DNA from 2 places in the Thermostichus sp. OS-CIW-32 genome. Region 2 is predicted to be linked to the other one. Evidence: riboswitches for the same ligand, from Rfam matches in the RefSeq annotation. Region 2 holds a riboswitch; the other holds the start of a gene.
The links. A riboswitch is a leader RNA that binds a small molecule or an ion and turns the genes downstream of it on or off. The one in region 2 is predicted to bind cobalamin.
Positions count from the first base shown of each region.

Region 1: linked by a shared signal. The riboswitch ahead of ACVWY8_RS02290 (TonB-dependent receptor plug domain-containing protein) and the one ahead of ACVWY8_RS04675 (sirohydrochlorin chelatase) in region 2 are both predicted to bind cobalamin.

Region 1 is NZ_JBSSDD010000001.1:491,599-506,760, reverse strand. It holds gene clpX (ATP-dependent protease ATP-binding subunit ClpX) at 1-458, opposite strand, end outside; gene ligA (NAD-dependent DNA ligase LigA) at 1,271-3,331, opposite strand; gene ACVWY8_RS02310 (ArsA family ATPase) at 3,364-5,412, opposite strand; gene ACVWY8_RS02305 (hypothetical protein) at 5,535-5,942, opposite strand; gene ACVWY8_RS02300 ((2Fe-2S) ferredoxin domain-containing protein) at 6,180-7,049, opposite strand; gene ACVWY8_RS02295 (DUF1636 domain-containing protein) at 7,061-7,468, opposite strand; gene ACVWY8_RS02290 (TonB-dependent receptor plug domain-containing protein) at 7,597-9,567, opposite strand; cobalamin riboswitch at 9,610-9,762, opposite strand; gene ACVWY8_RS02285 (hypothetical protein) at 10,091-10,639, opposite strand; gene rsmH (16S rRNA (cytosine(1402)-N(4))-methyltransferase RsmH) at 10,816-11,727, opposite strand; gene aroA (3-phosphoshikimate 1-carboxyvinyltransferase) at 11,962-13,296, shown strand; gene ACVWY8_RS02270 (TIGR03792 family protein) at 13,293-13,682, shown strand; gene ACVWY8_RS02265 (DUF502 domain-containing protein) at 13,679-14,455, opposite strand; gene ACVWY8_RS02260 (SRPBCC family protein) at 14,750-15,162, shown strand, end outside.
Region 2 is NZ_JBSSDD010000002.1:423,823-438,984, forward strand. It holds gene topA (type I DNA topoisomerase) at 1-1,181, opposite strand, end outside; gene ACVWY8_RS04630 (VOC family protein) at 1,377-1,835, shown strand; gene ACVWY8_RS04635 (CobW family GTP-binding protein) at 2,002-2,970, shown strand; gene ACVWY8_RS04640 (hypothetical protein) at 3,015-3,908, shown strand; gene ACVWY8_RS04645 (30S ribosomal protein S1) at 4,119-5,087, opposite strand; gene obgE (GTPase ObgE) at 5,302-6,345, shown strand; gene ACVWY8_RS04655 (hypothetical protein) at 6,406-6,780, shown strand; gene ACVWY8_RS04660 (L-threonylcarbamoyladenylate synthase) at 6,799-7,512, shown strand; gene ACVWY8_RS04665 (PAP/fibrillin family protein) at 7,549-8,178, shown strand; gene ACVWY8_RS04670 (SPFH domain-containing protein) at 8,175-9,074, opposite strand; gene ACVWY8_RS04675 (sirohydrochlorin chelatase) at 9,172-10,215, opposite strand; cobalamin riboswitch at 10,246-10,381, opposite strand; gene ACVWY8_RS04680 (heavy metal translocating P-type ATPase) at 10,480-12,795, opposite strand; gene ACVWY8_RS04685 (heavy-metal-associated domain-containing protein) at 12,917-13,111, opposite strand; gene ACVWY8_RS04690 (DUF5340 domain-containing protein) at 13,171-13,410, opposite strand; gene trpC (indole-3-glycerol phosphate synthase TrpC) at 13,474-14,394, opposite strand; gene hmpF (pilus motility taxis protein HmpF) at 14,658-15,162, shown strand, end outside.

The DNA of each region.
Region 1 (15,162 bases), on a different contig from region 2:
TCCGCCAGCAGGGTTTTGCCGGAGCCAGTGGGGCCAATGATCAAGACATTGGACTTCTGTAGCTCCACCTCATCCAGTTCCGAAACTCCGACGCTACCGGGGTTGGCCTTGGCAGCCAGACGCTTGTAGTGGTTGTAAACCGCCACCGACAAAACCTTCTTAGCTTTTTCTTGGCCAATCACATATTGGTCGAGATAGCGCATGATCTCCTGCGGCTTGGGCAACTGCGCCAAAGAAGGCAGGCTGCGGGAGGATTTTTTAGGAGCTTCACGCCGGCCGCCGGCAGGGGCGGCAGCAGGAGGAGTGTTGCCGTCGTAGAGTTCCTCATCCAAAATCTCGTTGCAGAGCTCCACGCACTCGTCACAGATGTAGACCCCCGGCCCCGCAATCAACTTACGCACCTGATCCTGTGACTTGTTGCAGAAGGAGCACTTTAGATGGGAGTCATATTTGGCCATGGGATCCTCGTTGCTGCTTGCTCTTGGCTATCCTAATCCGGCAAAAGCCAGAAGAAAACTAAACCTTCCAATCCAGTCGCAAATTGGCTGCGAAAGCGTAAGGAGGCCGAAGTTGGTGGAATCTCACTGACCTACTAGTCTAGCATCTCCACTGGGCTCGTAGGGCTTGTTTCCGGATCCCCAAGGGGGCAGGGTGCCAAGAGATTCCCATGGGGATCAACTGGAAAGACTGGAGATATAGTCATTTCAAACTGGATTGAGACACTTTCCAAGCGCTCCGTGCCGCTTCCGCGACCACCCACTCTTCAAAAGGGAGCTGGGAAGCAATGCAACGGAGGTGTTTCATTCTTGCTTCAAAGTGACCATAAGCTTCTCCAGCGCTCTGCGCTACCCGTGCAAACGCCACAGCCTCGGTTCTCCCCAAGTGTCTCACAAGGAGGAAAACTGGAAATGGAAGGGGTGAGCCGTTTCGCTGCTATCGGGAATGGTCATACATCCTTTGGACGGATTTATAGAAAAACCGCCCGACTTGACGCCGAGCGGAAGATGGTGTGAGGAGTGAACGGAAACATGCGTCTCCGCTGATCCCATCATAGTTGAACTTATCTGGCACTGGCAAAGGAATCCTTCAGTTAAGTTGGATACTTTTTGGAGGTGTGGCCGCGCCTTTTTGTAACCAAAAAGGGGAAGGAACTGTCCGTGTTTCGTTCGCTTCCCCCTATTGGCGTCCACTCCTCACTAGAGGTGAATCATAAATTATCCCTGCCGCTAAGACAACCCACCCTACCCAAGTTTTTCGGGGATCCACCCTGTCAAGGATGCAGATCACCGGATTCCACGGTGGGATCCAGCGCCAACAGCTCCGCTTCGGTCAGCAGGGGGATCCCCAGTTGTTGGGCTTGCTCCAGCTTGGAGCCGGGGTCAGAGCCCACCACCACGTAGTCGGTTTGGCGGCTGACGCTGGCGGTGACTTTGCCCCCCCGACTCTCAATCCAAGCCTTGGCCTGCTGGCGGGAGAGGGTGGGCAAGGTGCCGGTGATTACGAATTTTTTCCCGGCCAGGATCTGGGAAACGGCAGGGCTCTCCTGCTGAGGAAGAGCGGGGATCCCTAGCGCCTGCAACTCCTGCAACAGGCGACGATGGGCCGGCTCGGCAAACCAGGCCACCACCGCTTCCGCCACTTCCGCGCCTATCCCATAGATCTGGGCGATGGTTTCTGCGCTGGCTTGGGCCAAAAGCTCAGGGGTGGGAAAATGGCCGGCCAAAATCTGGGCAGTGACCACCCCCACATGGGGGATCCCCAGCCCGTAGAGCACCCGTTCCCAGGGCTGTTGACGAGAGCGCTGAATGGCTTGCACCAGCTTTTGGCTGGAGCGGGATCCCATCCCCTCCAAGCCCTGCAACTGCTCTGGGGTGAGGCGGTAGAGATCGGCTACGGTGCGCACTCCCAAGTTCTCCACCAATTGGGCTGCCCGCTTTTCCCCTAAGCCTTCGATATCCAAAGCATCGCGGCTGGCCCAGTGCTGCAATTGGCCCCGCAACTTAGCCGGGCACTCGGGGTTGGGGCAGCGGGTCACGGCTTCGCCGGGGGGACGAACCAAAGGGGCGTGGCATTCGGGGCACTGGCTGGGCAGGCTGTAGGGAACAGCGTCGGCAGGGCGCAATTCCTTCAGGATCCCGACCACCTCCGGGATGATCTCCCCGGCTTTGCGCACGATGGCAGTATCGCCGATGTGCACATCCAGCTCCCGCAGGCGATCGGCATTGTGCAGGCTGGCGCGGCTGACAAGGGTGCCGGCCAAAGGAACCGGCTCCAGCTCTGCCACTGGAGTGACGGCGCCGGTACGGCCCACGCTGGCCACGATGGCGCGGATGCGGGTGGGGACTTCCTGGGCAGGGTATTTGAGGGCAATGGCCCAGCGGGGAAATTTTTGCGTAAAGCCGGCCTCCTCCTGCAGCCGCAAGGAGTTCAATTTCACCACCACCCCGTCGCTGGCGTAGGGGAGCTGGGCACCCCGCCATCGCTCATAAAATTGGATCACTTCTCCCAAGCCCCGACAGACCTGGGAAAGGGGGTTGACTGGAAATCCCAATTCCTTGAGCTGCTGCAGACACTGCCACTGGGTTTGCGGGGGATCCCCGGCAGGCCATCCCTCCGGCCAGTGGAGGGCGTAGGCGAAGAAGCTGAGCTTGCGGGCGGCCACAACGCGGCTATCCAACTGCCGCAGGGTACCGGCAGCACAGTTGCGCGGGTTGGCAAAGGGGGGATCCCCAGCGGAACGACGCTCTTGGTTGATCCGTTCAAACTCGGCTAGGGCCAGATAGACTTCCCCCCGCACCTCCAAAACGGGAGGCGGATCTGCTGTCGCCAGCCGCAGGGGAATCGAACGAATGGCGCGCACGTTGGGGGTGATGTCCTCTCCGGCCTGTCCGTCCCCCCGAGTAGCACCCCGCTCCAAAAGACCCTCGATGTAGGTTAGGGCCAAGGCGGCGCCATCAATCTTCAGCTCACATACATATTCCAGCTCTCCCTCTGTCCTGCTGTCGGGAACAGGGGCACGGCCCAAAACTCGCAGCAGGCGCTCTTGCCACTCCTCCAGTTCTTCTGGGTTGAAAGCGTTTTCCAAACTGTAGAGGGGGATGCGGTGGAAGACGGTGGGAAAATGCTCTGCAGGTTTTTCTCCCACCCGCTGAGTAGGGCTATCGGGGGTGACCAGTTCAGGGTAAGCCCGCTCCAGCTCTTGCAGCTCGCGGTAAAGGCGGTCGTAAACGCTGTCTTCCAGGATGGGCGCATCGTGGACATAGTAGGCAATGCTGGCCTTCTGCAGCAGGGTGCGCAGCTCGCGGGCGCGTTCTTCCAGATGGGGATCCATAACTCCTTGGGTGAGCAAGGTCTACCCCTAGGTTAGGGCTCCTGAGGAGCCAATAAGTAGGAGCCGATATTCTCCAAGCTGGGAGGATGTAGGAAGGGGATGGTCAAGATGGCCTGCTGGGAAAATGGCTGGGGGAGCTGGGCCAGAAGAGTCTGGTGACGACGGCGGAGGGCCTCTCCAAAGGGGGTAGAATCCTCCAACCACACCCGATTGAGAACGGCGTAGGGATGAGGGATCCCCAAAGCATCCAATTCCGCCAAGAGACGCTCGGTTTCCGCCAGAACTGCTTGCTCGGGGTTAAAGACGGGGATAAAGGTAACAAACTGGGGATCCTGGAGCTGCTGCCGAAGCTGCCGCACCTGGGCCAAAAGCTCCCGCATCCGCTGCGCCCATTCCGGCCTGCCCACCACATCCCGATATTTCAGCCACAGCTTCAGGGCCAAGCTTACCCAGCCCTCCAGAGCCTGGGGCATCTGCAGAAACCGCAAGAGATGGCCTGTGGGAGCCGTGTCCAGCACCACCAGGTCGAACTGCCCGCTCGTCTCCTGTCGGAGAACACTCAACAGGGCCATCACCTCATCCAGGCCGGGTGGGGGCATCTGCAGCAGTTGCCGCCACGCCTGTGGGTCGTATTGGACTTCCACCCCTGCCGTCCCCTCCCCCGCCAAGATGTCCGCCACCTCCTCCAGGTAATCCTGCCGGAATTGCTCCAGCACCGCCGCCGCATCGACCTCCTGCCCCAGCAGGTTGGGCAGCAGGGGGATGGGATCCTGACCCAGTTTCGTCTGAAACAGATCCCCCAACGAGTGGGCCGGATCGATGGAGACCAGCAAGAGCTGCTTGTCGGGATGGCGCTTGGCCAAGGTCCAAGCCAGGGCCCCGGCCACCGTCGTCTTGCCCACACCCCCTTTGCCCCCCACCAACACCAGTCGGATCCCTTGGGTCAAAAAATCCGGTAGAGCCGGGATCCCCTTGAAGGAAGGGAAGAGGGTGGAGAAGAGAGACTTTCTCTTCTCTTGGCTCTCTGCTTTTTGCTCTGGGATCCCTTCCAACTCCAGCAGCACCTCTGGCAAGGGGCGAAGCTGCTGAACCAGCTCATCCAGGGCCGCCAACCCAACCGGCTCCTGCAGTTGATAGGGACAGATCCAGATAGGATATCCGGGCAGCTCCTCCTGCAGGGCTTTGAGCACGCGCCCCTGTTCTTGCTGCCGCGCCAAGTAGAGGGAAGAGGGGAGAGCGGTGGGCAGTGAGGATTGACTGGTATTTTCTCCTAGAAACAGCACCTGATTGACCAGAAGACCGCCGATGGGCACGCGGCGGCTTTGCAGTTGCTGACAAAAGCGGCGGGTTTCCGCCACGCTCAACTGCTCCGGGATCATCACCAGCCAAGCAGAGGTGCTCTCCGGATTGGTCAAGCGGGCTTTGCCCCCCTCCAGTTCCCTCTGCAACTGGGCTAAAAATGCATCCGCCTCATCCGGTCGATAGGTGCCCGTCAGGGCTTGGGCGATCTCCCGATGCTTGGCCTGAAAGGTGGCAAACACAGCCAGAAGATTATCTAAAAAGTCGGGCAGCTCCAACAGCCGCAGGGTGTGCCCGGTGGGGGCCGTGTCCAAGATAACGGTATCCACCTCCTCCCCAGCCAGCAGCCGGTTGACCTCCAGAATGGCCATCAGCTCATCCACCCCCGGCCAGGCTAAATCCCAGATCGGCAGCAGATCCTCTCGGCCAAACCAACTGCCCCGCTCGGCAATTAGCTCCAGGGCCGGCCCATAGGTTTGCCGAAAAGATTGCAACAAAATCTCCGCTTGCAAAGCCCGCACCTGCAAATTGGGGCGATCCGGCAGGGGTTGGGCCACATCCGTAACCGAGATTTGCAGCACGTCCCCCAGCGAGTGGGCGGGATCCGTGGACATCAGGAGCAGACGGCGCTGGGGATCCACCTGGGCCAGTTGGCGAGCCAGCGCGCAGGTCAAGGTTGTTTTGCCCACTCCTCCCTTGCCGCTGAACAGCAAGAGGCGTTGGGAAGCCAAGAGCAGAGGATGGCAGGAATGCTCCTCACTGTTAACGCGACTGAGTTGCAAAGGGATCCCCTCCCACATAGGTCGCCCCTATTTTGGCCTGGATCCCTCTTGGGGATGCTCTAGATCACTGCAAAAGTGCTCCGCACCGCTGACGGGATGGGAAGAGCTTGTACGGGAGCAGCTTACCGAAGTTTCTCCTCTCCAAGCCACACCCGGCGACGTCCTCTGTCCCACACCAGCAGGGTGTGGATCCCGATCCAAAGTCCTGTCCACAGCCAGTTGTGCAGCCAGATTTTGCCCAGAATGGGCAGGGTCAGGCCCTCCGTTCCCCCCAAAACCAGGCCGGCGGCCAAAATCAGCCCTTCAAAAGCCAGAAACCCCAAGATGAGCATGGCCGGGATCCAGAGATAGTTCATCAGCAGTTGCCTTGGTCGAAGGGTCTTGGACTGGAAAAACAAAGGGCGATAGCTGGCAGCAAGAGCAACCCCCACCGTGCCGATCCCCAGCACCAACCCCCAGGCAAACGAATCGGGAGTGCGGGGATAGTTGTGCCAGGTGTAGCCAAAGATTTGGTTGGCCAGCCAAATCATCAAAGCACTAATGATTGCCCTTTGGCGGGTTAAAGTTGTGCCTGCAACAATACCAACAGTTACAAAAGGAAGGGTACATGTATAAGCAATATTGCTGAGACAGCCGACGGTGGTAAACAAGCTGGGCCAGAACCAGCCTCGGGCCAAATCTTGAGCAGCTTGTATCCAAAGTGGGGCTGAGATCAAGCGGCAAGATCTGGGGATAGGTTGAGCACTCGATTGCAGGCCAATCATGCTTTAATCTCCTGGAAAAAGGTGGTCTTTCAGAGGACAGCCATTAAGCAAATGCTCAAAAACAATTTGTCGAGCTACTTGGGGAGTAACCCGCTTGTACCAGGTGCAATCTCCGGAGTAAAAAACCACGGGCCCCTGTTGGCAAACTTCCAAGCAGCCTGAGGTGATAACCTGTACGTCCAGGTTGGCTTCTCGAAGAGCCGATTCCAGAGCTTCCACAACCGGTTGGTAGTTGCGGGAAGGATAACAACGGCTGGAACGACAGACGGCAAGGTAGGGACGTTTAAGAGGGTTATCCTCATAGGGGATCCGCTCTTTCCCCTGCACATAGATGGCGCGGATGCGCTCGTAAAGAGAAAGCTTTTGGTAATCTGCTTTGCCTTCCGGCAGGTAGTCTTCCTCTAGCCCCAAAAAGGGGCTGGGCAGAAAAATCTGCAGCAAAGGCTCTTCTGCTCCATTCCAGAATTGGATTCCCCACATGCGGGGCTGGCCTTGGGGATTGAGACGCCGGTAGAGGGCAGCACGGCTAACCAATCTTTTGCGGCGCAGCTCGGGTGGGGTCTTGCGGTGGGGGCCGCCTTGGTGCTCCTCCAGACACAAATGCAGGTGCCAAGTTTCGGTGGCAACGGTTAGATAGCCATCGTAGAGCACGCACAAAGCTGGAGGTTTCTTGAAAGCCAGCTCCAGCACCCCGCCTTCCGCCACATGGCCCACCTGGATCTCGGCCCAGTGCTCTTGAAACAGCTCGTAGAGCAACGGCCCCAAGCAGTCGATGTGGGCAGGGATCCCTTCATAAAGGGTTGTCCAACCCGTCAAAGAAACTTCCTGCCAAGCTTGATGGAGGGGGGTTATCCAGGGGGTAAAAGTGGCCATGAGAAAGCTCCTCAGTGCAGTGGTGGAATACGAGCAATCACCCCTTTTTTGAGAGGGCGCTCGGCCCAGGGTAGGATCCCATCTGGCTTGGTGAGGTAGAGCTCTGCTGTCTGCAGAATGAGATCCACATCTTTTGGATCGAGATCTCCAAAAACATAGGTCATCTTTTGAGGTGCTGCCAACGCAACGACACAAGCATGGCTGCAGGCGCTCATACAGGCAACTGGTTTTAGAGTTAGTTGGGGGTGGAGGGTTTGGGATTGCAGGGCAGACAGCAGCATTTCTCCCTTGCTAATCCCTTCTTTTTGGCCGTTAACCCACCGAGATCCGCAAGTGACACAAACCCAAAGACAATGGCTGCTGGGTTGCTGGGCAGCGCTGCCAGCTTGGATGGGCAACTGGGAAGTTGATCGAGACATGGTGCTCCTTGATATAGTCATAGGTTTCTGTCCAAGCAAAGGGTGTGAGAAGAGGCAAAGACGATCTCAATGTCTTGGCCAAGGATTCAGCAGTGAGTTAGACAGCTAAAAGTCAGCCTCAAGTCGCTCTAAAATTGGCCCCTTAAATTAAGCCGAACGGTGCGACCCACTCCTGGGTAGCCGGGGAAAACCTCATATTGCTCATCCAGCAGGTTATCGACTCCCACCTCGAGAGCGAGATTTTCTGCAACCGGGATCCCTCCCCGCAGAGCCAGGTTGGTGTAGCCGGGCAGAGATTGGGTATTGGCGTTGTTGGTAAAGAAAGTGCCAATGTGATGCAGGAAAACTGAGGCATACCGATCCTCTGCATCGCGGTAGCTCAGGCCCAGGTTGAAGCTGTCTGCTCCCACGAAGGCTAGCTGTTTGCCAACCGCTTTGGGATCCAGCGCCGAGCGGATGATGGGATCGTTCAGGGTGTAGTTGGCAAAAAGAGTCCAGTTTTCCCCCAGCCGCAAATCCAGGGCTGCTTCTATGCCTGTGTATTCCACGAGCTCAATGTTTTCGTAGGTTCCCCTGCGCGGGCCGGCGCTGACAAAGGTGATGCCATCGCGGATGCGGTTATGGGCAAAGGTCAAGCGCAGTAGGCCAAAATCTCCCAAAGCCTGATCCAGGCCAATGTCAAAACTCTCTCCCCGCTCCGGGCGCAAATTGGGGTTGCCGTCGACTTCAAAAAAGCCGCGCAGCCGAAAGAACAGGTTTGAGATCAAGGGAGTGCGAAAGCTGCCGGCATAATTGGCCCTCAGGGTGGTGCCTTCTGCCAAAACCCAGCGGATCCCTGCGGCAGGAGAGGTGGCCGAACCGTTGACCAGATTGCTCGAATCTTGGCGAACACCTAAGTTGAGATAAAAGTTGGGCTGTGGCTTGTAATCCAGGCGGGCAAAGAGGGCCCCTTGGTTCACGGTATTGTCGTAGTTGACATTGGTGGATCCCCTGGCAAAGGAGAAGGTGGTGTTGCGAGCTGAAACGGATCGGTAATCCGCTCCTAGAGTAAGCTCCAGGTTTTCAGCAGCCTTCCAGGTGTATTGCAGTTGGGATCCCCACCCCGTTCGCAGGATCTCATCCCGGGATCCCTGGCTTTGTGGGGCGCTGAAGCGATAGTTGAGGTCGTCAAAAAATACCCTAGCTTGCAGGGATCCCCTCTCTTGATCCCACAGCCAACTGAGATCTAACAGCAGGTCGTTGGTGTTTTGCACTGCATCGGGGGAGGGAAACTCGGTGCTGCCAGGCACCTGAAACGCTTTATTGAGATAAAGGGCATTTCCTGTTAGGACCTGGCCTTCTGCCAGTTGCCAGGTGAGTTTGGCTTGTAGGTTGTGGTACTCCACTGCCGAGTTCTCCCGCCTGCCTGCTTTGCCCAAACGCCTAATTTCAAAAGGAAAGTCGTTGTTGCTCTGCAGACGGCGATAGCTGACCACCCAGCCCAGATCCTGCACCTGGCCGCGGTTCTGGATCCCTTGCTCATTGAGACCGTAGCTGCCGATAGCCGCTTCCAGCACAGTCTCGGATCTCGGCTTTGGATCCAGCGTCACGATGTTGATGACCCCGCCAACGGCATCGGAGCCGTATAAGGTGGAGCCCCCACCTGGAGAGATCTCAATACGCTCGACCACATCTGTAGTGATCTGAGACAGATCGAACCCGCCAAAAAAGCCCAGGTCGTTAATGGGGCGGCCATCCAAGAGCACCAAAACCTGGGCCGTTCGTCCTCCCCGCATAAACTGGGAGCTAAGGGCTCCCAACTGGGTTCCTGCCGTGCCGTCGCTGAGGATCCCGGGCAGGTAGCGCAGGGCCTCCTGAACGGTTCTTGCCCCTTGCTCTCGAATTTGCTGGCGGGTAACGACGTAAACCGGGCGGGAAGAATCCCGCAGCAAGCCGGGGCGACGAAAAGGCGTGGTGACGGGTTGATTTAAAATCTCGGCGCTAACGCCGGTTTCCAAAACCTCTTGAGCTGAGGGCGGGGAAGCTGCCGGCTGCGCCCACGCTGGGATCCCCAAAACAAGACCCCCCAGCGCCAGGCTGAGACCTAGAATGGGATTCATTTTCTTTCTTGAAGCTCCTGATTCCGTGCGACGCGGAAGAAAGACGAGCCAGAACCGCAGGCGGGCATCCTGACTGAGGGCATGGGTCTAGCCCAAGCCCATCACAGTTGCGGCACAGCGCCGGATTTGCACCGGACTTTCCCCTTTACATGCCCTGGCTGATCCCCAGGACAACCTGTCGGTACAGCTTTCTCTGCGATTGCTCCGAAAAAGCCGTGCTAGGCATCATACATCCCCTGCTCTGGAGTTCCTATCCTGCCAGGGGGGATGTCATCCCCAGGGGTGAACGGGATCCCAACGGCAATCCCAGGGCTTCGGATGGGCCACATCCCATTTAGGCCAGATTTCTTCACTGCTTTGTAAGCAGTTGAAGGATAGCCCGCTGCTACTCCAGATCGCGAGGCCCAGGGATCCCTTAGCCTTTTAGAGAACAGAGATACGCTGAGACTTCACAAGACCCACAGCTTTTGGGAAAGCAAGATGGGGACGCTGGCCTAGCCGTCATGGGCAGGATCCGTATGAATTAGTACCCAACCGGATAGAAAAGAGGGGCTTTTTCGGTCGCGTGAGCGGCGCGGAGCGCTCTTTCTGGCAAAGCCGTTGCCTGGTGGGCTGGATCCGGTTTAACTTGGCTGGGAGAGGCAATTGGCACCTCAATCATCCGATCCGGTACCAGCGGCACCATTTCGGAGCGGTCGGCAATTTCCCGCAGAGAATTGGCGATGGATTCCTGAGTCAGCAGAAACTGTCGTTCGTTGCGCTGCATCTGCTGCCACACCTGGTAACGCTGGCTCCACCGGCTTTGGGTATGCACAGTCCAACTGTAAAGGCTCAACACTGAAACGCCGGAGAGGATAGCCATCCCTGTGGAGATTTGCTTCCACCAGGCTAGGTGTTCTGCCCAAGCAAGATGCTGGCTGCGAGGATGGGCTGATTTCAACTTCAAATTCAAAGGCTGGGTGCGGCTGGCCTGAACTGTACCGGAGAGGGGTCGGCTCAGAGCAGAAGGCTGTCTGTGGCGACGAGGGCTCTTGGGACGATCAAGACCTGCGTTCAAAGGCTGGCTAACCATAGGGCTTAACCTCACACACACCAAGGGATCCGACGGTGCAGGACTGCCGGTTCCGCTTCACCCTAGTTCCCCGCATCCCCCAACAGCAACCCCCTTCTCCCGATTCCCGGCCTCAGCAGGACAGCTGTCCGCTTCACGGTAGCCGATCTCTTGAGAGCGGGAGAACCAACCTAAACCTACATCTGACTGCTGCGGGCAGCCACTCGCAGTTTGGCAGAGCGGGCCCGTGGATTACGTTGCCGTTCCAGTTCGGAAGGGGACAAGGGCCTGGGGGTGAGCACCTGCCAACGGGGATCCCTGCGGAAGGCCCATTTCACCAAGCGATCTTCAAGGCTATGGAAGCTGATCACGGCCAACCTGCCGCCGGGTTTCAGCCAAGTGGGGGCTTGGGCCAGCAAGGTTTCTAAAGCCTCCAGTTCTCGGTTCACGGCAATGCGCAACGCCTGAAAGACGCGGGTGGCCGGGTGGATGCGGCCTCGCCGAGCTGCCGGAGGTACCGCCTGCCAAACCACCTGGGCCAACTGGGTAGTTGTGGCGAGGGGACGAGCCTGCTCGATGTGATGGGCAATGCGGCGGGCAAATCGCTCTTCGCCGTAACGGGTGAAAATCTCGATCAACTCTTCGACCGGGCGATGATTAACCCAATCGGCAGCGGTTTCCTGAGCGGCACTGGGATCCATGCGCATATCCAGCGGCCCCTCTCCGCGAAAGCTAAATCCCCGCTCAGGGCAGTCCAGTTGCGGCGAACTCACCCCCAAGTCGGCCACGATGCCATCGAAGGGGATCCCCTGCCCCTGCTCATCCCGAAAGCCATGCTGCTGCAGATCGAAATCGGCAAAATTGAGGTGCCACAGTTGGATGCGACTACTGGGGATCCCTTCTGCTGCAAAACGCGCTTGCGCCGCCTGCAGAGCCGCCGGATCCCGATCCAACCCCACCACTCGAGCAGCTCCCCCCCGCAGCAGCGCCAAGCTGTGCCCACCCCCTCCCAACGTCACATCCAGAAAAGTGCCGCCCCCCTGGGGTTGCAGGTAGGCCATCACCTCCTCGGTCAAAACAGAGTCGTGTTGATACACCTTGCCAAGCACGGTCTGCGGGGGTTCTATTTCTGCTGCTACAAAGTTCAGTATCTGCAAAAAAAAGGCCGAGGCCAGGCCCCGACCGAGGAATCCATGTTGTTAAGGTGATCCTCTGGGAAAAGAGGGGTTGCCGTCAAAAGACAGGCTGTCTTGGGATCCCCGGCAAAATCTCTGGGGCGCGAGTCCCGCTCTGAGTATGATGAGACTGCTCCCGCTTTTGCCCAGTCTGCCGTCAGGGTTGCTGTGTTGACTCACTCTTCTGCTACTGATATCTTGACCCTCTCGCCGGCCAAGGGCCTGCGCGGCCAAGTGAGCATCCCCGGTGACAAGTCCATTTCCCACCGCGCCCTGATGCTGGGATCCCTGGCCGAAGGAGAAACCACCATCCAAGGGCTGTTGCTGGGAGAGGATCCCCGCAGTACGGCAGCCTGCTTTCGGGCGCTGGGGGCAGATATTTCGGAGCTTAACAGCGAGTGTGTTCGCATTCGGGGAGTTGGCCTGGGCCGGCTGCAAGAACCGGCAGACGTGTTGGATGCCGGTAACTCCGGCACCACCTTGCGCCTGATGCTGGGGATCCTGGCGGGCCAGGCCGGGCGCTTTTTTGCCGTCACCGGCGATCGCTCCCTGCGCTCGCGGCCCATGGGGCGGGTGGTAGAACCGCTGCGGCAGATGGGGGCCAGCATTTGGGGACGGGCCGGTGGGACGTTGGCACCTTTGGCCGTACAAGGGGGATCCCTCAAGGGCATTCACTACCGCTCCCCGGTGGCTTCGGCGCAGGTGAAATCCTGCCTCTTGCTGGCGGGCCTGCTGGCAGAAGGCACCACCCAAGTCACCGAGCCGGCTCTCTCTCGGGATCACTCGGAACGGATGTTGCGGGCCTTCGGAGCCGACATTCACGTGGATCCAGAGGCGAAAACCGTGGCCGTGGTGGGGGGATCCCGCCTGGTGGGCCAGAGAGTTCAGGTGCCGGGGGATATCAGCTCGGCAGCCTTTTGGCTGGTGGCCGCCTCCATTGTGCCCGAGAGCGAATTGCTGCTAAGGGATGTGGGCCTCAACCCCACCCGTACCGGTGCGCTGCAGGTGTTGCAGGAGATGGGGGCCGATATTCAAATTGAAAACTGCCGGGAAATGGCCGGCGAGCCCCTGGGAGATCTGCGGGTGCGTTCGGCCCGCTTGCGCGGCTGCACCATCGCCGGCGATCTCATCCCCACCCTGATCGACGAGATCCCGGTTTTGGCGGTGGCGGCGGCCTTTGCCGAGGGGATCACCGTGATTCGCGATGCCGCAGAGCTGCGGGTGAAAGAAAGCGACCGCCTGTCAGCCATGGCCCAAGAGTTGAGCCGCATGGGAGCCCAGGTCACTGAATATCCTGATGGCCTGGAAATCAAGGGAGGGATCCCTCTTCACGGGGCCGAGGTCGACAGCCACGAGGATCACCGCATTGCCATGAGCCTGATGGTGGCAGCTCTAGGAGCGCAGGGATCCACCCTCCTCAGGGGAGCCGACTGTGCCCGCATCTCCTACCCCGACTTCATTCCCACCCTGCAACGATTGACTGCTTCCCCCCTGGAGTCTTGAGAGGGCCCATCTTTAACTTTGCCGCCTCTGCTCCTATGTCGACCTGCCCCAGCCCGCCCGGCCCTATCGCCATCGAACATCTCTGCTTCCGGGTTCCTCCCGGTGGGCAAGCAGCCTTTCTTGAGCAAGACGAGCGGGTTTGGGGATCCGCCCTGCGCCGGCATCCGGGTTTTCTGGGCAAAGAAGTTTGGCTGGATCAAGAGGATCCCGAACTTGTCCACCTCATCCTCCGCTGGGCCAGCCGTGCTGACTGGAAGGCCTTTCCCTCCGAGCAAGTGGAGGCATTGGATCGGCAAATGCGGCCTTTTTATGTGCGCTTGGAACAGGCCAAAGAATACCAGCTCTGGCAGCCCGGCCCTTCTGCAGGGACAGGAAAGCAGGATTAAGGGATCCCTTCAGTCTCAAAACCTACCTCAGAGCCCACCGAGTCAGCCCTGGGGGATCCTGCCACCCGCTCCTGCTCCACCAGCTCCCGCAAACTGGGCATGGTCACGGCCAAAGCTCCTTCTCGCCGCTGCAGCCCCGCTTCAAAACTCTCAGGGGTGACAATGCCGCCGGAAATGAGCATCTTAAAAGCATCTTCCACCGGCATGAACACTTCCACCACCTGGTCTTCCGGCACAATGGCGTACCAGCCCGTCGTTGGATTGGGGGTGGTGGGCACAAACAGGCCAAGGGAGCGCTGCGGCCCATCGGGCCGAATGGGAGTTTGAATGGTGCCCGTCACAAAGGCCAGCGCCCAAGCTCCTGGTCGGGGATATTCCACCAGCACCACCCGCCGAAAGCGCTGATTGTTGGGGGCAAACAGAACACTGACCAATTGCTTCAAGGTCTTGTACACCAGCCCCGCCACCGGAATCGCATGGAGCAACTGTTCGCTGAGATTGAGCAGCCACTGGCCGACAATGTTGCGGGCCATGAAGCCAATCAACAGGATGAGCACAATCGGCGTCAACAGGCCCACCGCCAGATCGATGAGGTTGATCAAGATCGGGTGCAAACCCTGGATGGGATTGAACTGCTTCGGAATGCTGGTCAGAAAGCCAATGCTCCAGGTGGCCACCTCCACCGTCAGCCAAATGGTAGTTGCCAGAGGGATCACCACCAGCAACCCCGCCACGAAGTAGTTCTTAAGATGCTGTTTCCATTGAGAAACCATGGTGAGGTCGTCCCGTCAAGTCAACCGAGTGGATGCACCGAACCTTTGCAAGTGGAGCTTGCAGATGGCAATCATGATACCTGCCTTCTGCATTGCCCTCATGGGGGGCAGCCGCAACTTGCTCGAAAAAGAAACCGGGCTGCCAAAAAGCGCAGAGCCCCAAACTTTCACGAGGCCGATAATGCTATCTTAGGTCGATATAAAATTTTGTAAAGGCAGGGATCCCGTCCCGAGGCGTTGTGGCCAAGCCCCTGGATGGTTTGTGTTTCTGCTGGGTGTTGCGTGGGAGGCCCTATGTCAGAGTCAGATTGGCTAGAGCATACCTGTCAGGTGGAGGTACCTGTTCCCATCGAGCAGGTATGGGATTTGTGGGCCAACCTCACCCTCATGCCCCGCTGGATGAAGTGGATCCGCTCGGTGGAATTGCTGGATCAGGAGCTATCCCGGTGGACACTGGATACCCGCGGCCTCACCTTCAGTTGGATCTCCCGCACCCACACGGTGGTGAAACACCAACACATCGGCTGGAGTTCGGTGGAGGGGCTGCCCAATCGGGGCGCGCTGCGCTTTTACGACCGCAAAGGCAGTACCATTGTGAAGCTGTCGGTGGCCTACAAGCTCCCGGGGATCCTCGGCAAAATCTTGGATGGCCTGTTTGTGGGCAAAGTGGTGGAGAGCACCATCCAGGCAGATCTGGAGCGCTTCAA
Region 2 (15,162 bases):
TGGCCGGAGAGGGGGGTTTGGCTGGGCAGGCGAAACTCTGATCCGGCAGGACGAATGGCCTCGTGGGCTTCTTGCGCCCCTTTGGTTTTGGTGGTGTACTGACGGGGCTCGGGGCTGAGATATTCTCTGCCGTACATCGACTCCACGCAGGCGCGGGCAGCGCGGATGGCCTGCTCCGACAGGTGGACCGAATCGGTGCGCATGTAGGTGATGTAGCCCTCTTCGTAGAGCTTTTGGGCAATGCGCATCGTCTGCTGGGCCGACAGGTGCAGCTTGCGGTTGGCCTCCTGCTGCAGGGTGGAGGTGGTAAAGGGAGGGGCAGGTTTGCGGGTGGAGGGGCGCTCTTCCACAGAGCTGACGATCCAGGCTTTTCCCAGCAAGCGATCCCGCAGGGCCTCGGCCTGGGCCTGATCCAACAACACCACATCCCGCCCGGCAATGAGCTGGCCGGTGCTGGGATCGAAGTCTTGCCCATTGGCCAGGCGTTTGCCACCCAAGCTCACCAGCTCTGCTGGAAAGACAGCCTGCTGGCCGGCGACGGTCGTTTTGGGCTGCAGCTCCGCTTTGAGATCCCAGTAGGAGGCTTTTCTGAAGGCGCGCCGCTCCCGCTCTCGATCCACCAAAAGCTTGACCGCCACCGACTGCACCCGCCCTGCCGAGAGTTTGGGGGCAATTTTTTTCCACAGCAGCGGCGACAGGGTATAGCCCACCAGGCGATCCAAGATGCGGCGGGTCTCCTGGGCACGCACCAGTTGTTCATCCACCTCACGGCAGTTTTGCAGCGCCTCCTGAATGGCCTCGCGGGTGATCTCGTGGAACACCATGCGGCGGGTGGGCACTTTGGGTTGCAGCACCTGTTGCAAGTGCCAGCTAATGCTTTCCCCTTCGCGGTCTTCGTCGGTGGCCAGGATCAGCTCGTCCGCCTTCTTGAGCGCTTCCTTCAGCTCCTTGACCACCTTTCTTTTGTCCTTGGGGATGACGTAGAGGGGCTCAAAGTCGGCGTGGACATTGACCCCCAGGCGGCTCCACTCTTCTCCTTTCAATTCTTCTGGAATTTCAGATGCCGAATCGGGGAGATCCCGCACATGTCCCATCGAGGCCTGAACTTCGTACCCCGCAGGCAAGAATCCACGGATGGTACGGGCTTTGGTGGGAGATTCGACAATGACCAGCTTAGGCATAATTGAGGTTGGCAGCAATCGGCTTAGGTTGTCGCATTTCCCGCCCCAAGGATTGGGCGGGCCAGCATACACTGCAAGAGGTGCTTAAGATAGACAGCCTACTTTTCTGGAGCGTAGCAAGTCTGTCTGCGCTTGACCAGCCGTCATCGGCGATGATCCGAGCGGTCTGGCCCCATCTGGCTGCTTTGCAGGACGATGAAACTACACCATTTTTCCATTCGCACCGCCGATATCTTCCGCTCCATCGCTTTTTACGAGGGGCTGGGCTTTGCGGTGGAAGAACGCTTTACTGCCGGGATCACGCTGGCCTGCTGGATGCGCGGCCCCTGGGGGCGTTTGGAGCTGATGCAAGTGCCGCAGCCCCATCCTGCCCCGGATCCCTTTGGGGATCCCCACTATGTGGGCTACTATCACCCCGCTTTTGAGGTGGGCCCCGAATGGGGATCCCTGGCCAACTACCTAGAACATTTGCGAGCGCAAGTGCCCCTTACCCTGCTGCTGCCGCCCCAGCTCCAGCAAATTGGGGGCCAGGTCTATGAAGTGGCGTTCATCGCCGATCCCGATGGCCTGCCGATCGAGCTCATTCGTCCCCAGGGATCCTCAGGAGAGAGTCTGCCCCAACGCCCAGAGGACATTAATGACATTAATAAATAAATAGTTGGATAACTAGTTGATGGGTTAGAGGATCTAATTTGGGTGGGAGCGGTCGTTCCCCCTTGTCCAGATCCTGGAGAGCCAACCCTAAAGCTAAGCTAGTAGAGCTTCTGGGGAACTTGAGAGAAGGGTTTGTTGGCCGCTTGTCAGTTCAGCCTCACCTGATATGAAAGCTCAGCTTCCGGTGACGATTTTGACAGGTTTTTTGGGCAGTGGCAAAACCACGCTGCTCAAGCGCATCTTGGAAGAGGAGCATGGGTTGCGCATTGGGGTTATCCTCAACGAGTTTGGCGAGATTTCCATCGATGGCGAGTTGGTCAACATGCCCGAGGGGGGGCTGATGCAGCTCAACAATGGTTGCCTCTGCTGCACGGTGCGAGAGGATTTTGAACGGGCGGCCCGCCAGCTGCTCCAGCATGCCCAGGCGTTGGACTATCTGGTGGTGGAAACCAGCGGCGTGGCGGATCCCAGGCAGGTGACGGAGCTATTTGTGCAGAGGACTTTTCATGAGGAGTTGCGCCTGGATGGCGTGGTGACCTTGGTTGACGGTGCCGAATACTGGCGCAATTTCCAGCGCTCGCAAACCGCCGCCCACCAGATCGGCAGCGCTGACATTTTGTTGCTCAATAAGGTGGATTTAATCGACGAAGCCGAACGAGAGCGGATCCTTCTCGATCTGCGCCGCTACAACCCCGCTGCCCCTTGCCTGCTCACCACCCATGCCCAGGTGCCTCTGGCCCGCATCTTGGATGTGCATGCCTTCCGCCCAGAATTGTGGGATCCCAGGCTCCCCGATTCGGGGACTGAGGCCCACCCCAGCCATCACCTGGAGGAGGACGGGATCCAATCGGTGAGCTTTCAACTGCAGCAGCCGCTGGATTTGGGGGCCTTTCGCGATTGGCTACAAGACTTGTCCGAGACCGTTTTTCGCGCCAAGGGGGTGCTGTCGGTTCTGGATGAGCCGCAGCGGGTTATCTTCCATCAAGTGGGCCAGCGGCAAACCCTTTTTCTGGAACGGGACTGGGATCCCGATGAGCCCCGCTTGTCCAAAATTGTGTTGATCGGCAAAGGGCTGGAGCCGGAACAGCTGGCTGCCGGCCTCAGCCGGGTGTGCGGGGCAACCGCCGCTGGCTAAGGATCCTCTTCAGTTTTTTCGGTTTTTGGATTGGGTGATCTGGGATGGCTCGCAGCAAACTTTCAGAGCAAGAACAACAGCAAATTGTTAGCGCCTACCGCGGCTCGGCAGCGACCGCCGTCGAATTGGCGGAGCAATTTCAGGTGAGCATCACCACCATCACCCGCGTGTTGAAGGAAAATATCGCTGCCGATGAGTATCAGCGGTTGATCCATCTCAAACGCTCGGCTGCCCGCCGCAAAGACATGGGGGAAAAAGCTGTTGTTGGCGGGATCCCAGCCCCAGAGCAGCAGATTTTGCCGCTGGAGCCGGAGCTGCCTTTTTCATCTCCCTCGCTGCAGCCGAACGCAAACGACGAAGGCGAGGATAACACCGCTGGAACAGAGTCTCTGCCAAAACTGCCCCCAGAAGAACTGCAGTTGGCGGCTGAGCTTCAGGAAGATGTGGAGGATGTCGGGGAAGAGGATGAGGAAGAGACCGAAGAAGACCGTGACCTTGAAGACGAGGACGAAGATGAGGACGACCCTGACTATCTCCTAGAAGATGAAGACCTAGAAGATGAAGATGGGCCAGAAGAGGATCCCCTCACCGATCCCGGCTATCGAATTCAGGTGTTGCCCCTGGAAGAGCTCACCCTGCCGGAAACCTGCTACGTCGTTGTTGACCGCTACCAAGAACTGACCACCCGCCCTCTCAAAGAATTCTTTGGCTCGGGATCCCTGCCCATCGAAGGGATCGACAACGCCAATACGCTGCCCATTTTCGACAACCACAAGGTGGCCCGTCGCTTTTCCGAAATGAGCCGTCGGGGCAGCAACACCTACCCGCCCTACCGGGTGATCCAGTTTCCCGGCTACATTCTGGAGATTGTGCGCACCCAACTGCAAAAGAAAGGCATCACCCATCTGCTCATGGATGGGCAGATCTACAGTCTTTGACCAGCTCCTCAAGCTCAGGAGCGGGGGATTCCCGTTACTGGCGCAGGTTTGCAGCCCTGCGTGAGCGCCGTCGGCCTACTTCGCCACAGCAGCAGTACCCGTCTCCCTAGGAGCCTGGGCTGCCCCGCTCCCACGAGCCACCCACGCCAACGGAGCTGAAGGCTCCTAACCTCAGTCTCATCGCAGGCAGAGATGGCGCCAAGCTTGCCCTCATTCCACAGCCGTCGCCGCGTATTCCAGCTCCTCTTCCACCACTTCCGGTGGGGCCTCTGCCGCTTGTCCTTGCTTAGCGGCCAGCAGTTGCTCACGGTACTTGGCTGCCATTTCCTCAGCCTTCTCGTAAACCAGCTTGGGATCCCGAATCATGTCGCCGGGATTGGGCTCCAGTTGCTTGGTGGACAGCGAGATCCGCCCCCGCTCCGCATCTAGATCGATGATCATCACCTTCACTTCGTCGTTGACGTTGAAGACGCTGTGGGGCGTGTCAACATGATCGTGGGAGATCTCGGAAATGTGCAGCAGGCCGGAGACGCCGCCAATATCGATGAAGGCACCATAGGGCTTGATGCCCCGCACCGTGCCAACCACCACCTCGCCCACCTCCAGCTTGTTCATCTTCCGCTCCACCAAGGCGCGGCGATGGCTCAACACCAAGCGGTTGCGGTCTTCGTCCACCTCTAAAAACTTCAGGGGCAGCTCTTCGCCCACCAGCTCTTCTTTTGGCTTGCGGGTGCTGATGTGGGATCCGGGGATAAAGCCCCGCAGCCCCTCAATCCGCACCAGGGCTCCACCTCGGTTGGTGGCAAAAATGGTTGAGCGAACGGTGGCATCTTCTTTCTGGAGCTGCCGTACCCGTTCCCAGGCCCGCATGTACTCGATGCGACGGATGGAGAGGGTCAGCTGTCCCTCTTCGTTTTCTTCGGTGAGGATAAAAAACTCGCGGGTTTCTCCGGGCTGCAGCATCTCGTGCGGGTCTTCCAGGCGGCTAATCGACATCTCCTGGAGCGGCAGAAAGGCAGCCGTTTTGGCCCCAATATCGATCAAAGCACCGCGTGGCTCCACCGAGAATACTGTACCCGCCACAATTTCGCCAGGGCTGAAGTGATAGTCGTACTTATCCAGAAGGGCGGCAAAGTCTTCAGTGGTAAAACCTACATCGGCAGCGGTGAATCGACTCATAGGGGTGCAGTAACAGATCAGTTGCGCGGGATAAAGGGTAGAAGGCCAGTTGAGTTTAGCAGAATCCCAGATGAGAGTGCATTCACTCTCCCACTTTCCCACCTGTGGGGGATGTGGCTGGGAAATACTATCGTAGCTTAGAGGAGCGTCTTTTGTGGCAAGTTTTCCGGGGATCTTGCCAAGCTGGAAGATAGAAGATTTGGAGGAAGAGCAATTGCACTTTATCGACCAAGCCGAAATTGAAGTGCAAGGGGGAAATGGCGGAGATGGCATCGTTGCCTTCCGCCGTGAAAAGTATGTGCCGGCTGGGGGGCCATCCGGCGGCAATGGCGGGCGGGGCGGCTCGGTGATCTTGGTGGCCGATCCCGGCCTGCAAACTCTGTTGGATTTTCGCTTTCAACCGGTGATCAAAGCGGAACACGGGGCCAAAGGGGGGCCCAACCATCGCAGCGGGGCCAGTGGTGCGGATCGGCTGGTGCGGGTGCCCTGCGGTACTGTGGTGTTCAATGCGGAGACGGGGGAATTGTTGGGCGATCTGGTGGGCAAGGGGGATCAATTGCTGGTAGCCCGTGGGGGCAAAGGCGGCTTAGGCAATGCCCATTTTTTGAGCAACCACAATCGCGCCCCCCGCCAATTCACCAAGGGCGAAGCGGGAGAACGGGTGCGCCTGCGCCTGGAGCTGAAGTTGATTGCCGAGGTGGGCATTGTCGGCCTGCCCAATGCGGGCAAGTCCACTCTGATTTCGGTGGTCTCCTCTGCCCGGCCCAAGATTGCTGACTACCCCTTCACCACGTTGCAGCCCAATTTGGGGGTGGTGCCCCATCCATCGGGAGATGGGGTGGTGTTTGCCGATATTCCGGGGCTGATCGAGGGGGCGCACTTGGGGGTGGGGCTGGGCCATGAGTTTTTGCGCCATGTGGAGCGTACCAGGGTACTGATTCATTTGGTGGATGGCACGGCGGCGGATCCCGTCAAGGATTACCAGGTTATTCAGCAGGAGCTGCGCGCCTACGGCCACGGGTTAATCGATAAGCCACAAATCCTGGTTTTGAACAAGATCGATGTTCTGGATCCCCAGCAGGTTGCCGAGCGCGCCCAGAGGCTGTCTGCTGCTGCCGGCACTTCGGTGGTGACCATTTCTGCGATTGCCAAGCAGGGGCTGGATCCCCTCTTGCAGCGGGTGTGGCAGTGCCTGGGTCGGGGATCCCAACAGCCTGCGCAGTTGGATCTTGTGGGGGCAAAATCCATCCAGTCCTAGGGCAGAAGAATCTTAGAATAGGAAAGCCCCTGCCTTCCCAGAACCCAGAGACGAGTGGCTATGTATATCTCGGCGGAGGATCTGCCACCGGATTTGCGTCAGATCATGTTGGCTGTTGAACAGGCGGCCCAGGCGAGGGTGGGAGCGTGTGTGGAGCTGCTGATGCTCCTGCGGCTGCTGGAGGAGTTGCACCGCGCGATCCTGGAAGGTGCCTTTCGGGAGTCTTTGCCCAACACCCGTCAAGCTCTGTATCGGGTGCTTCAAGATTTGGAAGAAGCGGGCGACTGGCCCTATCTGCCCCGTCTGCACATCCAAGCCCTGATGCAACAACTGAAGGACTGGCCCGAATCTCAGGGATCCCTGCCCGCGTCGGTGCCACCGACCCCCCGCCCTCTTGTGGAAAACCCCCTGGGGGGTAGCTGCTCCCAGTCTTGACCTCTTCCCATCTGCCCGATGGCCGAGTACTTTAAGCTGCATCCGCAACAGCCCCAGGCCCGTTCCATCCGGCGGATTGCGGCGGCTTTGCGGGAGGGGGCGGTGATGCTTTACCCCACCGATACAGTCTATGCCATTGGCTGCGATGTGACCCACAAACAAGCAGTGGAGCGGGTACGCCGTATCAAGCAGCTCTCCAACGACAAGCCTCTTACCTTTTTGTGCCCTTCTCTCTCACGCATTGCCCACTATGCCCAGGTAACCGATTCGGCCTATCGGCTGATGCGGCGGCTGATCCCGGGCCCGTTTACGTTTCTGTTGCCGGCCACCAAGCTGGTGCCCAAGTTGGTGATGGAGCCCAAACGGAAAACCACCGGCATCCGCGTGCCCGACTCGGCCATTTGTCAGGCTTTGCTGGAAGAGTTGGGCAATCCAATTGTCTCCACCTCTGCCAAGCTGGGGGGGGATCCCGTCGGATCCCTGGACTTAAGTTCTGGGCAAGCCTGGGAGTGGGAGAGCGACCCCTGGGATGAGGGTGGGATCTTTGCGGCTGAAGAGATGCGGCAGTTGGAAAAACAGGTGGATCTGGTGCTGGATGACGATGCCCCCCGTCGGGCCAAGGTCTCTACGGTAATTGACTTGACGGGATCCGAGCCGCTGGTGGTGCGGGCCGGGCTAGGGTATGAGCAGGTGGCAGATCTGAACCTGAAACTGGTGGGAGAAGACGGTTAAGGGCAGCCGGATCTGGCGTTCTCTAAAATGGGGTTGATGCCTTGGAGTGTGCTCATGGCCCTGGCTCAGCAAAAATCGGCTCTGCTGCACCTGCTGGAGGCAACCGACCGGGGCCGGAAAGTCTCCCCTGAGCAGCAAGCCCAGATCCTGTCTCAGATTGCCGCCCTAGAAGCGCTCAACCCCACCCCCAAACCAACATCTGCTGCTGAAGGGTTGGAGGGGAACTGGCTCACCCTATTTACCACGAGCACAGCTCTGCTGCGGCTGGCACAGTTGCCTTTTTTGACCACCGGCGAGATCTACCAGTGTATTCGGGCCAAAGCTGGACGGGTCTTCAACGTGGCGGAGATCCAGGGATCCGGTTGGCTGGAGGCTTGGGTGCCACGGGGAGTCTTGGCTGTATCAGCGCGCTTTTACCCCGAATCTGAGCGCCGGGTGAGGGTGATTTTCGAGCGATTGGTGCTCGGATCCCAAGCTTTGATGAGCTACGAGATCGAGAGTTTTCTCGATTTGCTCGAGCAGGCTCCAGAGCGAATCCCGGCTATTCAAATCGATATCCGCCGCCGCGAGCCAACGGGTTGGCTGGATATCACCTATTTGGATGAAGACTTGCGGCTGGGTCGGGGCAGCGAGGGGAGTGTATTTGTTCTAAAGCGGGTCGGCTAGTCGGAGGATCCAGAGGACTCCGTTTCCGCCCTTTCGTGAGATGGGTTTTGGGTTAGGGTGGAGCTTATTTCCTGTAGAACTTGCAAGGCGCGGTAGGACTCTCGCAAAGTTTGCAGCTCCTGTTGAGTTTGCTCCAGTTGCCGGGCCCATTCTGCCTGTTGGGAGCGCAACTCTCGATTTTCCAATTTTTTGCGCTGCAGGATGCGCTTGAGTTTTTGCTGCTGCTGCTGGAGTTGAGCCCGCTCTGCTTCTGCGTGTTGCAGTTGGGTCCTTTGGCGTTCCAATTCTATTTTCAGGGTGGTGACCTGGGATTGAAGTTGGCGGAGCTTTTGGCGCAGCGCTTGCTCTGGCGTGGGTTTGGTCGACTCGGAGCTTGGAGAAGGGGAAGATGTTTGTAGGTTTTGCAGATGCTGTTGTAACTGTTGGGCTTGGGCCTGCAGGACTCGAGACCGTTGCTGCTCGCTGCGCAGTTGGGCTTGGGCGCGTTCACAGGTCTGGATTTCGGCTTTCACCCGCTGCTTGATGCGGTCAAGGATCTTTTGATGGCGGAGCTGGGTTTGCCGGATCTCCTGAGCCACCTGCCAAGGGCGAGGATCCCCCTTAGGTTGTCGTGGCTCGCCGCCGTGGTCGGCAGGATCAAAGGGAGATAGGGTCGCCACCAGCGATTCTCGAAAGTCGCTCCAGGAAGCCGATTGCAGACCCATCTGAACCACCCGCCAGGCCCCATAGGAGGCCCCAGCGGCAGCCAGGATCCCAGGGATCCCGGCCAGGGAGAGGGAAACCTTGGGCAGGGTGGGCAGGATCTGATCCAGCAGCCCCACCACCAGGGCGAAAACAAAGATCCCGCTCCCCGCGGCAGCGGCACCTGAAACCCAAGAGGAGCGGGAGAGCATCATCGTTTTTTCGTCATCACAACCGCTAGAGCGGGAAAACCAGGTTCAAAAATGGCCTGTCTGCACTCAGTTTATCCCGCCAGCAGCCTCTGTTTCCCTCTCAGGGCACCTGCCATGCCCGTTGGTGGTAGCCCTCTAATTGGGCCCAGGGATCCCCAGCCGCTGCGTGGGTGTGGCCGTGCTGAGGGTGAGGGTGGGAATGAGGATGGTGATGGGATCCGTGCCCGTGATGGTGGTCATGAGGCTCGTGAGGGTGGTGATGGCTGGATCCAGCTCTGACCTCTGCGCTCACGGCCAGGCGAAACTTGCACAGGTGGCAGTTCATTTGGGTTTGGCCCTGTAGGGCTTCCTGCTCCAGTTGCTGCAGGCTGTGCAGCACCGTATCCACAAGGCCCAATTCCGGCAGCATCAGCCAGTCGATTTCCGGCTGTCGTTGTCGTTGTTTCTCCACTGCCGCCTCGATTTTTTTCACCAACACCCCCGTAAACAGAAAGTAGGGCAGCACGATCACCCGGCGCGGATGCCAGGACAAGGCCCGCTCCAATCCCACGGGCAGGCGGGGATGGGTAATGCCGATAAAGCAAGTTTCCACAGCGGCAAACCCAGATCCTTCCCAAAGCAGCCGAGCCAGTTTACAGGCTTCGGCATTGGCCTCGGGATCGCTGGAGCCGCGACCCACAAATAGGAGCACGGTTTCTGCCTCTGGGATCCGCCGCGGTTGGGCAGCTATCAGAGCAGCCAATCGGTCTCGCAGCAGTTGCAGGATCTCGATGCGGATCCCCAGCGGCCCACCGTAACGAATGCGCAACTGGGGATAGAGGGCCTGCAGGCGATCCAGTTCCATCGTCACATCGAACTTGTTGTGGCGGGCCCCAAACAGCAACAGCGGCAGGGCCACGATCTCCTGCCACCCTTGGGCCAAGCACTGCTCTACCCCCTGGGCAATGGTTGGCTGGGTCAGCTCCAGAAAGCAGGGGATCACCGGTCGATGGGGGGTGAGAGCTTGGTAAGCCTGGGCTAGCTCCAGAAAGGCTTGCTGCCCTTGGGGGTCGCGGGATCCGTGGCCGATGAGCAACAGGGGCAGGGGGACAACAGGAGACTGCCCAACCGCAAGCGGAGGGGAAACACTGAGGGTATTCAACACAAAAAACTCCGTTCCTTGTGAATCGCAAGGGGTACAGGACAACGGCAGGTGGGTGTTCTGGCTGAGGGAGGGATCCCATCACAGTTGCGTCACAGTGGCGGACTTGCACCGCGCTTTCCCCAGTCTGCCTGAGCCTTTTAGGTTAGCTTGCCTCTTGCCATTCACCAAGCTCCCGGGGGGGATGTTCTTGTCTGCCAGAAGATAGCCCCGAGACATGAGCGGTCCAGCAGGCTCATCCTCAAAGGAAGGGTTGGGGGTGAGGGCCTAACGCCGGCCTGCCGGTCTGTGGGCTCGAAAGTGTCGCAGGCGCAGGGCATTGGCGACCACCGAAACGGAACTCAGGGCCATGGCTGCCCCCGCCAGCATAGGGTTGAGCAACCAGCCTGTAAAGGGATAGAGCGCCCCAGCGGCAATCGGGATCCCCAGCGTGTTGTAGATAAAGGCGAAGAGGAGGTTCTGGCGGATGTTGTTGAGGGTGGCCCGGCTGAGTTGAATGGCTGTGGCGACTCCCCGCAGATCCCCCGACATGAGGGTAATATCGCTGGCGGCCATCGCCACATCCGTACCTGTACCAATGGCGATCCCCACATCGGCTTCTGCCAGAGCCGGAGCATCGTTAATGCCATCTCCCACCATCGCCACCCGCCGTCGCGGTTGTCTTAGGCTGCGTATGTAAGCTGCCTTCTGATCCGGACGGACTTGGGCAATTACCCGCTGAATGCCTGCTTGCCGAGCAACCGCTTGGGCCGTGGTGGGGTTATCCCCGGTTAGCAGGATCACCTCTAGACCCATCTGTTGCAGCTGTTGCACTGCCTCAGGAGAGGTGGGTTTGAGCGGATCGGCAATGGCCAACAGCCCCACCAGGCTCTGGGATTGGGCTACGCCGATCACCGTTTTGCCCTGGCTTTCCCAATTCTGAACCCGCTCTGACCAAGAGGGATCCCAGGGGATCCCCATCTCCTGTAGCCAGCTCAGTCGACCGATGCGGATCCACTGGTCTTCCACCCAGGCTTCTGCCCCACTGCCTATCCTTGCCTGAAAATGCTGGGCAGGAGGGATGGCAATTTTTTCCGCTTCGGCTTTCTGCACCACCGCCTGGGCCAAAGGATGTTCCGAGTGCCGCTCCACTGCCGCTGCCAGGCGCAACACCGTCAGGGGAGAGGAGCCATTAGCCCAAATATCGGTGACGGTAGGGCGACCTTCGGTCAGGGTGCCGGTTTTGTCCAAGACCACCGTGCGCAAGTGGTGGGCCAATTCCAGGCTGTCGGCACTTTTCACCAGGATCCCCAATTCTGCCCCTCGTCCCGTGGCCACCAGGATCGAGGTGGGGGTTGCCAACCCCAGCGCACAAGGGCAGGCGATGATCAGCACCCCAATCGTGTTCACCAAGGCCAGTGTCGGGTTATCGGCCAGCACCCACCAGAGCACAAAAGTTAGAACTGCCACCCCAATCACCGCCGGCACAAACCAGGAGGTGACCCGATCCGCCAACTGTTGAATTGGGGCTTTGGATCCCTGAGCTTCCTGCACCAGGCGCACGATCTGGGCCAGAACTGTGTCTTTGCCCACCCGCCGCGCTTCCATCACAAAGCTGCCCGTCCGATTCAGCGTTGCCCCAATCACCTCATCCCCCGCCGATTTGACAACAGGCAGGCTCTCGCCGGTCACCATCGACTCGTCGAGGGTGGAGGATCCCTCTAGGATTACCCCATCCACCGGCACCTTCTCACCGGGGCGCACCCGGATCCAATCCCCCACCTGCACCTCCCGAATGGGGACATCCTGCTCCACCCCCTGGCGGATTACCCTCGCCGTTTTCGGTTGCAGCCCGATCAGCTTGCGAATGGCCTCAGAGGTTTGCCTTTTGGCCCGTTGCTCCATCCACTTGCCCACCAGGATCAAGGTGGTGACCACCGCCGACACTTCGTAATACACATCGGGATGCAGTCCCTGCCGATGGAAAGAGTCGGGGAAAACCGTTGGGAAAATGGAATAGAAGAAAGCCGCGCTCGTCCCTAAGACCACCAGCGTGTTCATATCCGCCGAGCGCCGTTGCCAAGCGGCCCAAGCGCCTCGATAAAAATGCTTGCCCACCCAAAACTGCACCGGAGCCGTCAGCAGCAACTGCAACCCAGGATTGTGCAGCCACATGGGAAAGCCCGGGATGTCCATCCCCAGCATCATCGGCAGGGATCCGATCACCAGCACCGTGCTGATGCCCACCCCTATCGCCACCTTGAGCTTCAGTTCCCGTTCTGCGGCCCGTTGGGCGATCCGCTCTGGATCCGACAGATCGTCCAGCTGCCAATCCTCCTGGATAAGGCGCGCCCGATACCCCGCCCGCTCCACCGCCCGAATCAGCGCCTGCGGATCCACCAGCCTGGGATCCCCTTTGACGGTGGCCTGCTCGCTGGCAAAATTCACGGATCCGGAGGATACTCCCTGCACCTGAGCGAGGGCCTGTTCGATGCTGCGGGCGCAGGAGGCACAGCTCATCCCTTGCAGGGCCAACTGCCAAGTGCCCTCAGGAGAAGGCGCAGAGGCCGATAATGCAGCCGATGACTTTTCAGGGGCAGGCATGGCAACACCTTGTTGATAAAGTTGATGCAATAACGGCTACTCCCCATCCTCGAAAGGGTGAAGGCAGCCATCTGTACAGGAATTCAAAACAGACGCCCGACCGTTCCCGGCCCAAAATTGACTAGGCCGGGGGATATCCCACCTGGGTGAGGGCCTGCCGCAAATCGCCCACAGGCCGCTCAGAAGTAATCCGCACCTGTTTGGTTTTGGGATCCCCTTCCACCTGCGCCTGGGGATCCAGTTGCCGCACCGCTTGCGCAATGGTGTCTATACAGGCCCCACAGGCCAGCTTGGGCACCGTCAAAACAACCTGCATCTTGGAAAACCCCCCCAATGCCACTGAAAGGATGCTAAACCTTACAGTGGGCTGGAAGGTCAAGAGGGAGGCTGAGGCTCGTCCATATTCCAGCGGTAGTCCACCTGATAGCCCCGCTGTCGCCACTCTTCCTCCAGTTGCACCTGTTGGGTGAGGGCTTTGCGCAGAGAGTTGATCAGCTCTTGCGTGCGGCCTCGGTTGCCAAAATCCTGTTCTTCCACTGCCGGAAAGGTTTGCCGCTCCAACACCTGCAGCAGAAATTCGTAGTGGATATGAGCCGGCACAGGAATACGTTTCATCGATCCAAGCAATCCTTAGAGATCAATTGTTCTCGCAGAGATCCATTGATAAATGGTTTTCATTCACTGAGATGACAACAGGTGGCGCACAGCTTGGCCGGGATCCGGCTGGGTCACCAGCGCTTCCCCCACCAGCACAGAGCGCACCCCCCAGGCCCGCAACTGCTGCAGATCGGCGGGGGTATGGATGCCGGACTCGCTGACAATGGGCAGCTCGCCGAGGAGATCCGAGTGGGCGGCCAACAGGTTGCGCGTTGTGTTTAAGTCCACCGCAAAGGTTCTCAGATCGCGATTGTTGATGCCAATGAGCACCTGCCCCCTGGAGTCTTGCAGTTGGGGCAAACGCAACACCCGCTGCAACTCTTGGGAGGTGTGCACCTCCAGCAGAGCCGCCATGCCCAATTGCCGAATCAGCTTGAGAAAGTAGCCCAAATCCGCATCGGAGAGAATGGCGGCAATCAAGAGCACCGCATCTGCCCCCAGGCTGCGGGCCCAGAGGATTTGGTAGGGGTAGAGGATGAACTCCTTGCAGAGGATGGGGATCCCTACTGCCTGACGGATCCGGCGCAGATACTCGCCGCTGCCCTGAAAGAACCGCTCATCTGTGAGCACCGAGAGGCAACTGGCCCCACCGGCTTCATAGCTCTGGGCAATGGCTACCGGGTCAAAGGGATCCCGCAGAACGCCGCGGCTGGGAGAGGCTTTTTTGACCTCGGCAATCACAGAGATAGGGTGAGGCGACTGGGTGAGGGCCGCCACAAAATCCCGCACCGGCGGAGCCTGATCCAGTTGCCGTTGCAATTCCTTGAGGGGAAGCTGCTCCCGTTGCCGCTCCACCTCCTGCTCTTTATGCCAGACGATCGCTTCCAAGATGTGGCGCGGTTTGGCTTCCGGCGCTGTTGTCTGGTACACCTGAGAGGCTACGACCACCGGCGGGGCAGGAGAACGCCGACGAACAGAAAGCGGCTCACCTTGCAGCTCCATACAACCCCCGAACACAACTCTACACCACACCCTAGACTACTTTAGTGCTCCGCCACCGGTTTGAATAGCTACCCCAGGCATCCCCAAAACTCATCTGGCGAAGGCGTTTTTTTTACCCTATGGTTGAGTCTAGAAAGGTGGTGTAGTCTTTATGCGCCTCGGCGAGCCATGTTCTGGCGGCCGTCCATTTTTCCCCGGCCAGGGGCAGTGGCTCGGTGGGGTCAAGGCTGGTGCTGTCCATGCTGTTTTAGAGGAGTTCAGGCGTGCTGTACCTAGCAGAGCTATCCAAGCCGATTGGATTTGCCAAGTCGTCTCTGCAATTGCTGGCCAAGCAGCAGCAGGACAATACCTGGGTGGCCGTGAACGAAGAATCCATTACCTTGGAAGGCCGCATCGCCCAGGAGGCTGGGCGCTTCAAGGATGGGTCATTGGTGCTGGCGGAAATCTCCGGCAACCGTCAGGTCGCCCGCATCAGCGAAGCCGCTCGCCAACTGGTGACCTATCTGCAAAACTTCAGCCAACTTCAGCTCAGAGCCCGCAGCCAGGAGGAGGAGATCGAGGTTTGGAAACAGTCCCTCACCTTTCAGGCGCATGAGCTTACCCGCCGCGAGATGGAGCTAGCAGCTCAAGAAGAAGAGGTGCAGCGGCTGTATGAGCAATACAAGAGTGTAGAGGAAGATCGCAAACTCCTGGACAGCCTCAAAGAGGAACTGGCAGCCCAGCAGGCTTACTTGGCTGAACAACAGCGGCTGATCGGAGAGCAGCGGG